DNA from 4 places in the Lysinibacillus sp. NPDC056959 genome. Region 1 is predicted to be linked to each of the others. Evidence: riboswitches for the same ligand, from Rfam matches in the RefSeq annotation. Region 1 holds a riboswitch; each other region holds the start of a gene.

Region 1 (3,182 bases):
CAGCATTATTATTTAAATCAATACAAATTATTTTTCCATACTCTGTATCCCACGAAAATGGAAGATATCCTAAACTGCATAATGATGGATTAAACATATCTCTTACATTATTTAAAGGATCCTCAATACTTTGGTCAGGTATTACACCAAAATAATGATGATACGTTGAAATAAAAGCTTTATACCATTCGGGAAAATTAAGTCCGAACTCTTTTTCTAACGTTTGAATATCTCCCTCCGTTACGGTGGAAGGAATCATTCTCCACACAGACCACTCTGCATCGATATCAACTACCTTCATTTCTTCAGGTACATCCGGGCACATCCATCTACAAAATCCATCTTCAGACACCTGATTATAACGTTCATAGTAAATTTCAAAACCATTTTTTATGTATGCACGAATATCCATTTTAATAACTCCTTTTGAAGAAGAATAAATTGATCGGGATTTAAGCCGTTGAACTGAGGTCCTTTTCGCTCAAGCTTTTCAAAGCACGGCCATTAACACCTAAAGTCTCTGTTGTACATAAGATAATGTATCAACTATAGGATAGGAGGAATTTAGTGTATTACAATCCTTATCCGTATTTTGTCTATCCTAATTATTATCCGGCATGGGTAATGGCAAATCAACCAACTACTCAACTACCTTCTAAACATCTAGCAATGCCTGACCCAACGAATAGAGGTCCATTTCCATCCATCAATACAGTAAAATTAAAGACTTCTGCGAAACGAATCAAAGTTATTATGCAGCAAGCACAATTACTTACGGATAAAATTGATGAATCAGAGCAATTTGCACATGATCTTATGAACGCAGCACAACAATCAAATAAAACAGAAGTTGAAAAGTTAATTGCGTCAACAGGCATTACGGTAAAATTCGATACTACCTATACACCAGATGGATTTCGTATACTATTTACTGATAGCGGCTGTTGTAAGCTAACACTAATTTTGGGTTGGTGAAAAGTTGGTCCTTTGAAGAGGGCCTCTTTTTTTTGCCTTTAGCATCTTCTTTATGAATTATAACCACGTATCCCTACTGAACTTGTAAACTATATATAAATATGCTAAAGTATTCATAAATTTTATTTCCGAAAATTCTTATATTTTATTTTCTTATCAAGAGAGACGGAGGGATTGGCCCTATGAAGTCTCAGCAACCAGCCTATAGGTATGGTGCTAATTCCAAATGGCAAAATTTAGCCTTGAAGATGAGAAGACTTACTGCATTTGCTTCTGCACAAGAGTCCTCTTCTACAAGGAGGGCTCTTTTTTATTGTTGCATTCAAAATAATTAACAGAAAGCAGGGAACTATAATGACAAACGAACTTTTACAAGCAATACAACTATTAAAATCAAAAGAATGGGTTGATTTAACACATACATTCGGTCCAAACTCTCCTCATTTCTTTATGTTTGATGATGCAAAATTTGAAACATTATTTTCGCATGATGATGGCTTCTTTGCACAACAATTCACTTTCCCTGGGCAATACGGAACACATATCGACCCACCAATCCATTTCGTGAGAGAAACACGCTATTTAGAGGAATTGGAGCTAAAAGAACTAGTACTCCCACTCATCGTTATTGATAAATCGAAGGAAGCTGAAATTAACAACGACTACACGTTAAGCGTTCAAGATATTATTAACTTTGAAGCTGAATATGGAGAAATTGAAGAAGGTACCTTCGTTGCGCTACGCACCGATTGGAGTAAACGTTGGCCAGATAAAGAGGCTTTCAGCAACAAAGATGCTGATGGCAATAATCATATTCCTGGCTGGGGATTAGAAGCGTTGCAATTTTTATTCAACAAACGAAAAGTAAGTGCGATTGGCCACGAAACTTTTGATACGGATTCAGCAACAGATTTTCGTAAAAACGGTAAGTTAGATGGCGAATATTTTGTGCTTGAGCAAGATACTTATCAAATTGAGCTTATGACAAATTTGGATAAGCTACCTCCAAAAGGCGCCGTTATATTCAATATTGTGGCAAAGCCTGAAAAAGCATCTGGATTCCCTGTCCGCTCATTTGCTATATTGCCTTAATATAGCAACAGGTCTGATTCAATACATATTGAACCAGACCTTTCTTAATCATTTATTTAGATTTTTTTCCTTTTTAGAAACACGATCAACATGAGAGCTATGAACTTAATACGATTTTTTCCATTAAATGATTTTTAGCTCACGAAGAGCATAATCAATACCATCTTCTGTTGATTTCTTTGTTACAAAATTAGCGACATTTTTTAATGCTTCACTACCATTACCCATTGCAATACCAAAGCCGACCTTCTCTAGCATGTCGATATCATTATCTCCATCCCCAAAAGCAAGTGCTTCTTCTGTACTCAAGTCGAAATATTCTAGTACAGCTTGAACAGCAATAGACTTAGAAATATCCTGTTGCAAAATATTTGTAATGTAAGGATGCCACCTTTTAAATAATAAATGAGGAAATGTAGAGGTATACTTTTTCTCAATATCCTCATCAACATATAAACACATTAAATACACTTCTTGCGTTACAATATCTTCATTGATAACGGGAAACTCCCGCAAAGATAATGTTTCTTTCATAGCTTTTAATGTCTTTTTTTCTTGGACGTTATTCATTGATAATGTTTCTGTGAAAAACGATAGACTTTGTTTATTTTCATCAGCAAAAGCCTTCACTACTTGGACCACTTCTTTGGCGACCGGTATTTTATGTATGACTTGATCTTGGTGCTTAACATATGCACCATTAGCTGTAATAAACGTCTCTATTCCTACATTTCTTAAATCCTGGCACATTGATAAAGGTCTTCCTGTAGCAGCTACAATATGAATTCCTTTATCCTTTAATTGTTGAATAGCGTTCCTTGTACTTTCTTGCATACGACCATCTTCATAATTAACAAGCGTTCCATCTACGTCAAAAAATACAATTTTATAATCCATTGTTCTCTCCTTTTCATTTTGTATATTTTCACCAGGTGCATTGATGATAAATCTATAATTAAATGGCTAATTTTCACTACAGGCAAGCGTTGTATGACTCCTCTTATTGGCCAACATCCAACTCTATATTTTTCCAACTAATACAATTTTAATTTTACATTAAGAAACATCTTTATACCGAAATTAATTATAGGTAATATTACATACGCAATAACTTT
Region 2 (3,182 bases), on a different contig from region 1:
TGATTTTCCCTTCCACAGTTAACGTACAAAAATCTGCACAAAAAGGTTATTACATTGGCACAATTATTGGAGGGATTGCCTTAATTACGATTATCGCACTGTCTATCCTTGTCCTAGGTCCTGTAAATACAGCATCTAGGACATTTCCTAGCTATGCATTAGCTCAAAGAATTTCAATCGGGAATTTTTTGCAGCGTATTGAAGTTATTATGGCAGCCATGTGGATTATATCAATTTATATTAGGACTTTTATGTATTTTTATGCTTCGGTTATCGGTATCGCACAAATATTTAAAATTAAAAATCATCGCCCTCTCATTTTTCCACTCGGCATGATTATCCTTGGAATTTCACAAATTGTTCATCCAAATATCATTCATTCCAATATTTACAATAGAGATATATGGCCTATATTCTCCTTCATTTTAATGATTTTATTACCATTACTATTATTAATAGTCGCGAAGATTCGAAAAATCAATGGTAATCAAGGAGATAATACGCAATGTAATAGTAGTACGCAAAATCAAAATGATAGTAATAACGGAGATACTACACAGAGTGATAGTAGTAGCAATGGCGGGAATGCTTCTCATAGTGCAGGTAGTAGCAATAACGATAATTCTGCTCAAAGTGCAAATAGTAGCAATATCGATAGTTCTACTCAAAGTGATAGTAACAGCAATGGTGGGAATGCTGCTCAAAGTGCAAGTAATAATAATGCCGGAAATACTACACAAAGTAAAAGTGAAAACGATACCGGAAATTCTACACAGAATGATAGCGATACCGGAAATACGCCAAACAGTGATAAGAATAAAAAATCGCCAGACAATTAACAGCAGTATTGTTCATCACCAAAAGTGAAGCGGCTCATCGGACGCCCTCAGGAGGGTGCCCTGCTGGAACGGAAATGAGAAAAGTAAAAAATGATGACCCTATAATATCAAGGTCATCATTTTTCTATAGCACTAAATATGATATTCAATTTGATCAACAAAATCCCATTCGTATGGTGTTTCTTGATAAACATAGTAGTTCAACCAGTTCGAGAATAACAAATGTGTATGAGCACGCCACGTATTAATCGGTTCATTCGCTGGATCATCATTTGGGAAGTAATTCACTGGTACCTCAATATCTAATCCTTTCGCAACATCACGACTATATTCATCCGCTAAAGTGGTTGCATCATATTCAAGGTGACCAGTAATCATAATATTTTTATTGTCTTTAGATTGCACAATGAAAACACCAGCATCTTCTGAATAAGAGAGCAATCGTAAATCAGGGTGGTTGCGTACTTCATCAATCGATACAGACGTATAACGCGAATGTGGTGCCGTAAACAAATCACTAAAGCCGCGTACTAAATCCACTGTTAAATCCGTGATAACATGAGAATATACACCTGAGCATTTAGCAGAAAGCCCAATTTTGCCAATACCGTAATGATGGTATAACGCTGCCTGAGCACCCCAACATATATGTAGAACCGATGTTACGTTTGTTTTGGACCAGTCCATAATTTCTGAAATTTCCTGCCAGTAGTTCACTTCTTCAAACGGCATTTTTTCTACTGGTGCCCCCGTAATAATCATGCCATCATAGCGACGATGACGAATTTGATCGAACGTCGTATAAAATAATTGTAAATGTGATTTACTAACATTTTTCGATTCATGAGTAGCAGTATTCAAAAATGTAATATTCACTTGTAACGGGGTATTCCCTAATAAACGTAGTAATTGCAGCTCTGTTTTTTCTTTTTCTGGCATTAAATTAAAGATTAAGATATTTAACGGACGAATTTGTTGAGTTTTCGCTCTATCCTCTTCCATTACGAAGATTTTTTCCTCACGTAAATGTTCTCCAGCTGGTAAGTTTTTTGGAATATTAATTGGCATCTTGCATTCCCCTCTCTTATATTTCTCTCTGTTAACCCATTATTGGCCTTAGTCTCCATACACAGGCCTTGCGTAAAGTCTTTTTTTCGATGAAATTAAAAAATCCCTCTCATTCCATTTGAGATAGAATGAGAAGGATGTTTACCACGTTCACTCTTATCTCTCAAAGGACAAATCCTTTGCTGGAATTAGCACCTTTCTAACTTTTGTTAGAGGTTGCTGAAGCGTCATCGGGCCAAATCCCTCAACTTCTCATGATAAGATTATTTAATTAAAATGAATTGTAACATGAACAATTAAGAATATCAACAATACATAGAATATTTCGTTATTGACCATGCATGTCATTATGTAATTTGTTTAAAACTAATATTGAAGCTAAGTCCATATATTTTATGGTAAACAAGCTGTAATTATGTTAACATATACCTTTAGTAACAGAGAGGAACGTGAATAGTTTGATTAAAATTGAATTTCCAAAACCAGATTTAGTAATTCGCCAACGCGAACAAGATGTAAAGCCAGGTGATGTACCAATCACACCGTATTTCGGTTTTATTGATTTCCATAAAATCACACGTGAAAATGGCGGCATTTTCTTATTCTACAATGAACAGAATGAACTATTATTTGTCGGTAAAGCACGTAAGATTCGTCAACGTATTAAAAAGCATTTCGAAGACAATGTGTCACCGATGAAAAATCATCGTGATGAAGTTTTCAAAATTGAAGTGTACGAAGTAGATGATCCAATGGAACGTGAAATTTACGAAACATACGCGGTTAATACATTCCGCGCTAAATACAATGTTGATAAAGTTTTTTATTAAGATAAAAGATCTTATATAACATAAAATAAGAATCTACAAGCCATCTGTACATGATGGCTTGTAGATTCTTTTATTATTTTCACTCTACGAAAAAGGCTTTACGTTCTTTTGTAATCCATTCCCCAAGCTCCGTATCATCGCGCTTTAACAGTCGATTGACAAGCACGTCATGCCATATATAATCCTCTAATAAATAAATATGCACTGGGTCATTTGTTATAAAAGCCGTTTCTTGATTGGACGGTGAGTGACCATAAATCATCTCTTGACCATCTATAGACAGTATAAACCAATGGGGCGTAGCAGCATTCCTCGTATATTGAGTAATGCGATGCTGGTCAATCGATGCAACATTTTCATCCACATACAATGTAATGCCATGAACCGGAATACGCTGAGAGACCTCATGTATATCTTCTCGCAATTTTTCATACATATCTTCCCA
Region 3 (3,182 bases), on a different contig from region 1:
TCCTGTTCTTTTAAATATTTTACTACTTTTACATATAAGTTATCGAACACTTCAGAAGAAATTGGTCGGTTAACTTTTCCCCAGTCAATTTTATCTTTTGTGCTCTCTTCTTCTACCGTATATTTATCTTTAGGTGAACGACCAGTGTATTTGCCAGTTTCTGCACGAACTGCGCCATCTACTGTTAACATAGCTTCACCACGAGAAGTAGCTTTTTCAGCTAATTGTGGTACTGAAAGTTGAACATTAATGTTACTGCCGCTTAATAATTCCTTCAGTTCGTTTGCAATTTCTACTGAATTCATCGATTAAATACCATCCTTTTTTATAGTATTCCCTTGAGTCTGAGGGAGATTTTCTTAATTTCAAAAATAGTATAACACAATTGCTTAAATAATCTATACTAATTCAGAAATTATTTTTCAGATTTTATTACTTTTCAAGAAAACGACAAAAAGTAAATTGATTCGTTTTGATAATGCTTTTTACCCTATCTATTATAAGTGATCAGTCAATCACTTTCGACACAGCAAAATTGTGTTCTAGAAGCTTTTGGCTTATATGAGGTTCGCACAGGATGTGAAGTTTTCAGCTTGTTTTTATTAGTTGGAGCTTGTCTTCAATTGAAAAGGGGCTACAATCATTTTCATCCACCACATGTTCCGTAGCTGACGCTTTGCTTTCACTACAAAATGTGCTGTAAAGGGTTACACATATGTTAACACATGATGTGAGGTGGAGAGTAGGGATTATTTTGTTTGAATTTACAGGATAATACAAATGAGTTTCATAATAATGGTATAACTGTAGCTAACGCTTTGCTTTCGCTATAGATAAACAAAGCGTCCGGAATCGGTTTTGTGCTTATGCCTGGAGACGTTATTTTGCGAAAGCGCAGTGTTAACGTAGTGACAGCAATGTGTTTTTGTCTTTGCGACAGCACGAGAGCCGACATGATTTTCGCTTTCGGTAATGCTACAGGACGTGGCGTTCTTACACTGAGTTTCCCTATTTTAGCGGGTGTTTGGGCACTCGCTGAAAGAAGTTAAAAATATTTGACAACGTTCGACCTTTTCCGTATTATGAGATATTGAACGGATACTCTTATCCCGAGCTGGTGGAGGGTCAGGCCCTGTGAAACCCGGCAACCTGCATGAACTATTTCACGACATGCGCTGGTGCCAACCTGATGCAAGGGAAACCCCTTGAACGATAAGAGTGAAAGGTTACGAAGTCATTATTCCTTTCCTCATGTTAAGTAAGCGTGAGAAAAGGATTTTTTTATTGTTAAAAACGAATGTAAAGGTAAGTATATAGTCCTTTCCTTATTATAATGACGGATCTTTCGAAAACCTCGTGTTAAAAGCAGTAGTTGTTTTTTGTGCGGAAACGTAGTGTAAACGTAGCGACAGCAACAACTGCTTTAGAGTTCAATCTATAGGAGCGGGCTTGACATGGGTAATGAGTACCGTATTAATTCGCAAATATTATTTGTAAAAGTAATTGGAGGAAAACCAAATGACAAAACGTCGACTGTTTACATCAGAAAGTGTAACAGAAGGACATCCAGACAAAATTTGTGATCAAATCTCGGATGCCATTTTAGATGCTATTTTAGCAGAAGATCCAAACGCACGTGTAGCGTGTGAAACAACAGTAACTACTGGTTTAGTATTAGTAGCAGGAGAAATTACTACGTCTACTTATGTAGACATTAAAGGTATCGTTCGTGATACTGTAGCAGAAATCGGTTATACACGTGGGAAATATGGCTTTGATGCTGAAAATCTAGCAGTACTTGTTGCTATTGGTGAACAATCACCTGATATTGCTCAAGGTGTTGACCAAGCATTAGAGGCACGTGAAGGCTCTATGACAGACGCTGACATTGAAGCAATTGGCGCAGGTGACCAAGGCTTAATGTTCGGTTATGCATGTAACGAAACACCAGAGCTTATGCCGTTACCAATTAGTTTAGCGCATAAATTGGCTCGTCGTTTAACGGAAGTACGTAAATCTGGTGAACTAGGTTATTTACGTCCAGACGGAAAAACACAAGTAACAATTGAGTATGATGAAAACAATGTACCAGTGCGAGTTGATACGATTGTCATTTCTACACAGCATGACGAAGAAGCTACACTTGAGCAAATTCAAGCAGACTTAAAAGAATTCGTTATTGCTCCAGTTGTTCCGAGTGAATTATTAGATGCCGAGACTAAATATTTCATCAACCCAACTGGCCGATTCGTAATTGGTGGTCCAAAAGGAGATGCTGGCCTAACTGGACGTAAAATCATCGTTGATACATACGGTGGCTATGCCCGTCATGGTGGTGGTGCTTTCTCTGGTAAGGATGCAACTAAGGTAGACCGTTCAGCGGCATATGCAGCCCGCTATGTGGCAAAAAATATCGTAGCAGCTGGTTTAGCAGATCGAGCTGAAGTACAACTAGCTTATGCGATTGGTGTTGCTCAACCTGTATCTATTGCTGTTGATACATTCGGGACAGGAAAAGTTACGGAAAGTGAAATTGTAAAATGGGTACGCGAGCTATTTGACCTACGCCCAGCAGGGATTATTAAAATGCTTAACCTTCGTCGCCCAATTTATAAGCAAACTGCAGCATATGGTCACTTCGGTCGTACAGACTTAAATGTACCTTGGGAACAAACGGACAAAGCAGACGCATTAAAAGAAAAAGCAGGTTTATAAACTATTCAGCTAAAGTAATAAAGTGGTTGGACAAATATTTTAAGATACTATTACAGAAAGGGGCTTAACATGCTATTGCCCCTTTCGTTGTTTTTAACTTCTTTCAGCGGGTGTCTAAACACCCGCTGAAAGAAGTTAAAGCCCCCGGTGGATGTCACGGAATCAGAAAGGAGTGCTTAGGGGATGTTAGCCTAAAACCATCGCATTCATGCGATAACGACTAACTGACCTACATCGGTAAAAGGGCCATGTCCTGTGGCATTACCGAAATGACCGACATCGTGTCGGCCCTCACGCAGGCCTAAGCACAAAGCCGATTCCGGACGCAATTATGCCGAGGCATAATTGATCAAAAAAATAAGCGCCATATATAATCACGTGGGGATCGGTTGTCTAAGCAACGTGGAGCTGCTTTGATTTAGTTGAAATAACTATTTATTCTTTGGTTGAAGAGATTTATAGTATTG
Region 4 (3,182 bases), on a different contig from region 1:
GCAAATTAACGCTACATTTGCCTTTATTCCATTATTCACATCAGGTGCAGGTTGGCTAATTACAGGTCTGTTAGGTGCGATTATTGGCTATATTTTCAGCAATAAAAATGTTGTACAAAGTGGTAGTGGTATATCGAATTAAGTAAAACAATCGTATTATAATACTTTCATTTTGAATGTGCCTTTTTTCTTAAAGAGGCACATTTTTAATCGAGACTTTAAATCGGTATTTGGTTCTACAAAAATACGGGTTAATAATAATTTTTTGTTATTAGTGAAAGTAAGAGATGCTTGGATGGTGGCGAACTTCTAAATAGCATCAAATAAAAAAATCCAATCGTTTTGATAATCTTTTGTCAAAACGATTGGATTATAGTTAAAGCTACACTTGCCACTTTATAGTGATGAAGTTAAGCTTTCTTTGGTTTCGGATATCCGATTAGAATAGCGATAATTCCGCAAATTCCTATAAGGATTGGATAGAAAGAATATTGCAACATGCTCACGGGCGATATTCCAGCTACGCTTGCGGCTGCCAGGAATTGAGCACCGTATGGCAGAAGACCTTGGGCCGTACAGGAGAAAATATCTAATATACTTGCGGACTTTCTCGGCTCAATCCCATACTGATTTGCAATATTTTTTGCAAGTGGACCAGCAATTAAAATAGCGATTGTATTATTGGCCGTAGATAAATTTGTTAGGCCAACAAGACCGGCAATCCCAAATTCAGCACCTTTTTTCGATTTAATTCTTCGAGTCGCAAGGTGAAGCAGGAAGTCAATTCCTCCATTAAGTTTAATAATCTCCACCATTCCAGCTATTAAGATAGCTAGAAATGCCATTTCATACATACCTGACATTCCTTCGCCAATCTTTTGAAAAAGGTCCATTAAATGATAGCTGCCATCCGCTAAGCCAACAGCCCCAGCCAGAACAATCCCAAAGGCAAGAACAAGGAAAACATTCATGCCAATTAGCGCAAAAATAATAACCAACACATAGGGAACAATTTTCACCCAACTATAGCTTAAATGCTCTACTTGTACAGTCGTTTCACCCATTGTGATAATCCCTAAAATAATGCTCGTTACAATCGCTGCCGGCAACACAATCCAAAAATTCACCTTAAATTTATCTTTCATTTGTGCGCCTTGTGAACGAACGGCAGTAATCGTTGTATCTGAAATAAAGGATAAATTATCACCAAACATCGAACCGCCAACAATCGCTGCCATTACTAAAGCCATTGAAAAGTCGGTATGCTCGCTGATTCCAACTCCAATTGGTGCCAGTGCAACAATTGTTCCTACCGATGTACCCATTGAAAGGGAGATAAAGCAGGCAATGATGAACAAGCCTACGACAAGTAGGTTTTGCGGGATGACCGACAAAGCAAAGTTAACAGTGGAGTCCACTGCCCCCATGCCTTTTGCTACCTCTGAAAAGGCGCCAGCTAATAGAAAAATAACAACCATCAGCATGACATTTAAATTTCCTGCGCCTTTACAAAAAATATCAACCTTGTTCGAAAATGATTCTTTTCGATTCATCGCCAGAGCCACAGCGCCCGCAATGGCAATTGCTACAATGACAGGGAAGGCATAGAAATCACCTGTAATAACCCCTGAACCAATAAATAAAACTAAAAAAACAACAAATGGGATCAACGCCCATGGATTCTCTTTCTTCATTGTTCTACCTCCAAAAATTAAAAATGGATACGTCTTTGTCCATTTTCCTCTAAAAAAAGACCTCTTCTTGAAAACAAGAAGAGGTCTTATATCTATAAAACACTCCTCTTATCTATCAAGCCATTGCTTGCTGGATTTGGCACAGTAACTTAAATACAAAGTTCCGCTGCCGAGATTTCATAGGGCCAGTCCCTCCATCTCTCTTGATAAGAAGAAAAACATATTATTTTTTGCACATTAATGAAATAGTATAATAAAACATCTATATTTGCAACATTTTTTAATTAAACATTATTTCAAAGTAAAAGGAAATACAGTCCGCACTGAAATAGGGCTATTCAATCATATTACTAATACGCAGATTCTGATTTAACAGCAAAACAAACTAGTTTCAATAATATGCTAAAATAAGTTTATCTATATCGTAAGTAAGGTGGCATTTAGATGAATACAGTTGAAATTAATACATGGCCATTTAATGAAAAAAGTTTAAAAAGTATCAATAACAAAGAGAGCTATTTAAATTATCCAGTCATTTATCTTTTAAAGGATCAAAAAGAGGCTTATATTGGGGAAACAGTAGCTTTCAAAAATCGAATGCGTGCACATTTAAAAACAAAGGAACGTCAGAAGTTAGATGAGATGCATTTAATCCATTATGAGGAGTTTAATCGTTCGGCTACGTTTCATTTAGAGACGAAGCTTATTAATTATTTTCTGGGAGACCAAAAATATAAGCTACAAAATAAGAGCCAAACGGTAAATAATATTTCACATAATTACTTCAATAAAAAGTTTTATGACCGTGATATTTTTAAAGAAATTTGGGAACGTCTAGTAGATCAAGGGATTGTTAATAATGAACAGCATGTAATTGAAAACCGTGATGTTTTTAAGCTTTCACCTTTTAAGGAATTGTCAGTTGAACAATTAGAATTAAAGGAAAAAGTTATTGAAATTTGCGAGCAAAATATTTTTCGTACAGAAGAAGATAAATCATTTTTATTCTTGATTCAAGGTGAAGCGGGGACAGGTAAAAGTGTGGTGCTAAGTTCTATATTTAATTCTATACAGGAACTGTCTTCAGATGTTACATCACATTTATGTGGTTCAGAAAATTATTTAGTTGTTAATCATGATGAAATGCTCAAAACATATAAAAGTATAGCTTCTAAATTAAAGTTTTTAAAAGCTAAAAATTTTGATAGACCTACACCTTTAATTAATCGTCTAAAAAAATCAGGCGAAAAGGCTGACATTATTTTGGTAGATGAAGGACATTTATTGTTAACTAGGCCAGACACATATAATAATTTTACAGACAATAATCAGCTTGAAGAGCTTATGAAGTTGGCGGAAATCGTTGTAGTTGTTTATGATGAAAGCCAAGTATTGAAACTTAAAAGCTTTTGGAAGGAAGCTATTTTGGAAGCTTTATTGCATCAAAGTGATTATGAAAAATACGAACTCAAAAATCAATTCCGTATG

The links. Region 1 has a riboswitch for S-adenosylmethionine ahead of ACFTQ7_RS10715 (cyclase family protein). Riboswitches for the same ligand answer to the same signal wherever they lie in the genome.
Region 2: another riboswitch for S-adenosylmethionine. It lies ahead of metA (homoserine O-acetyltransferase MetA); the one in region 1 lies ahead of ACFTQ7_RS10715 (cyclase family protein).
Region 3: another riboswitch for S-adenosylmethionine. It lies ahead of metK (methionine adenosyltransferase); the one in region 1 lies ahead of ACFTQ7_RS10715 (cyclase family protein).
Region 4: another riboswitch for S-adenosylmethionine. It lies ahead of ACFTQ7_RS17335 (Na+/H+ antiporter NhaC family protein); the one in region 1 lies ahead of ACFTQ7_RS10715 (cyclase family protein).

Annotation. Positions count from the first base shown of each region.
Region 1 covers NZ_JBHURE010000007.1:60,237-63,418, reverse strand. The annotation lists gene ACFTQ7_RS10725 (SMI1/KNR4 family protein) at 1-412, opposite strand, end outside; gene ACFTQ7_RS10720 (YuzC family spore coat inner layer protein) at 568-975, shown strand; SAM riboswitch class I at 1,126-1,230, shown strand; gene ACFTQ7_RS10715 (cyclase family protein) at 1,330-2,067, shown strand; gene ACFTQ7_RS10710 (Cof-type HAD-IIB family hydrolase) at 2,191-2,964, opposite strand.
Region 2 covers NZ_JBHURE010000005.1:75,263-78,444, forward strand. The annotation lists gene ACFTQ7_RS08155 (GerAB/ArcD/ProY family transporter) at 1-839, shown strand, start outside; gene metA (homoserine O-acetyltransferase MetA) at 972-1,907, opposite strand; SAM riboswitch class I at 2,061-2,171, opposite strand; gene ACFTQ7_RS08165 (nucleotide excision repair endonuclease) at 2,366-2,737, shown strand; gene ACFTQ7_RS08170 (TrmB family transcriptional regulator) at 2,817-3,182, opposite strand, start outside.
Region 3 covers NZ_JBHURE010000020.1:62,177-65,358, reverse strand. The annotation lists gene pckA (phosphoenolpyruvate carboxykinase (ATP)) at 1-305, opposite strand, end outside; SAM riboswitch class I at 1,102-1,219, shown strand; gene metK (methionine adenosyltransferase) at 1,519-2,715, shown strand; gene ACFTQ7_RS18905 (gamma carbonic anhydrase) at 3,147-3,182, opposite strand, start outside.
Region 4 covers NZ_JBHURE010000017.1:6,208-9,389, forward strand. The annotation lists gene ACFTQ7_RS17330 (branched-chain amino acid transport system II carrier protein) at 1-142, shown strand, start outside; gene ACFTQ7_RS17335 (Na+/H+ antiporter NhaC family protein) at 411-1,694, opposite strand; SAM riboswitch class I at 1,800-1,907, opposite strand; gene ACFTQ7_RS17340 (DUF2075 domain-containing protein) at 2,139-3,182, shown strand, end outside.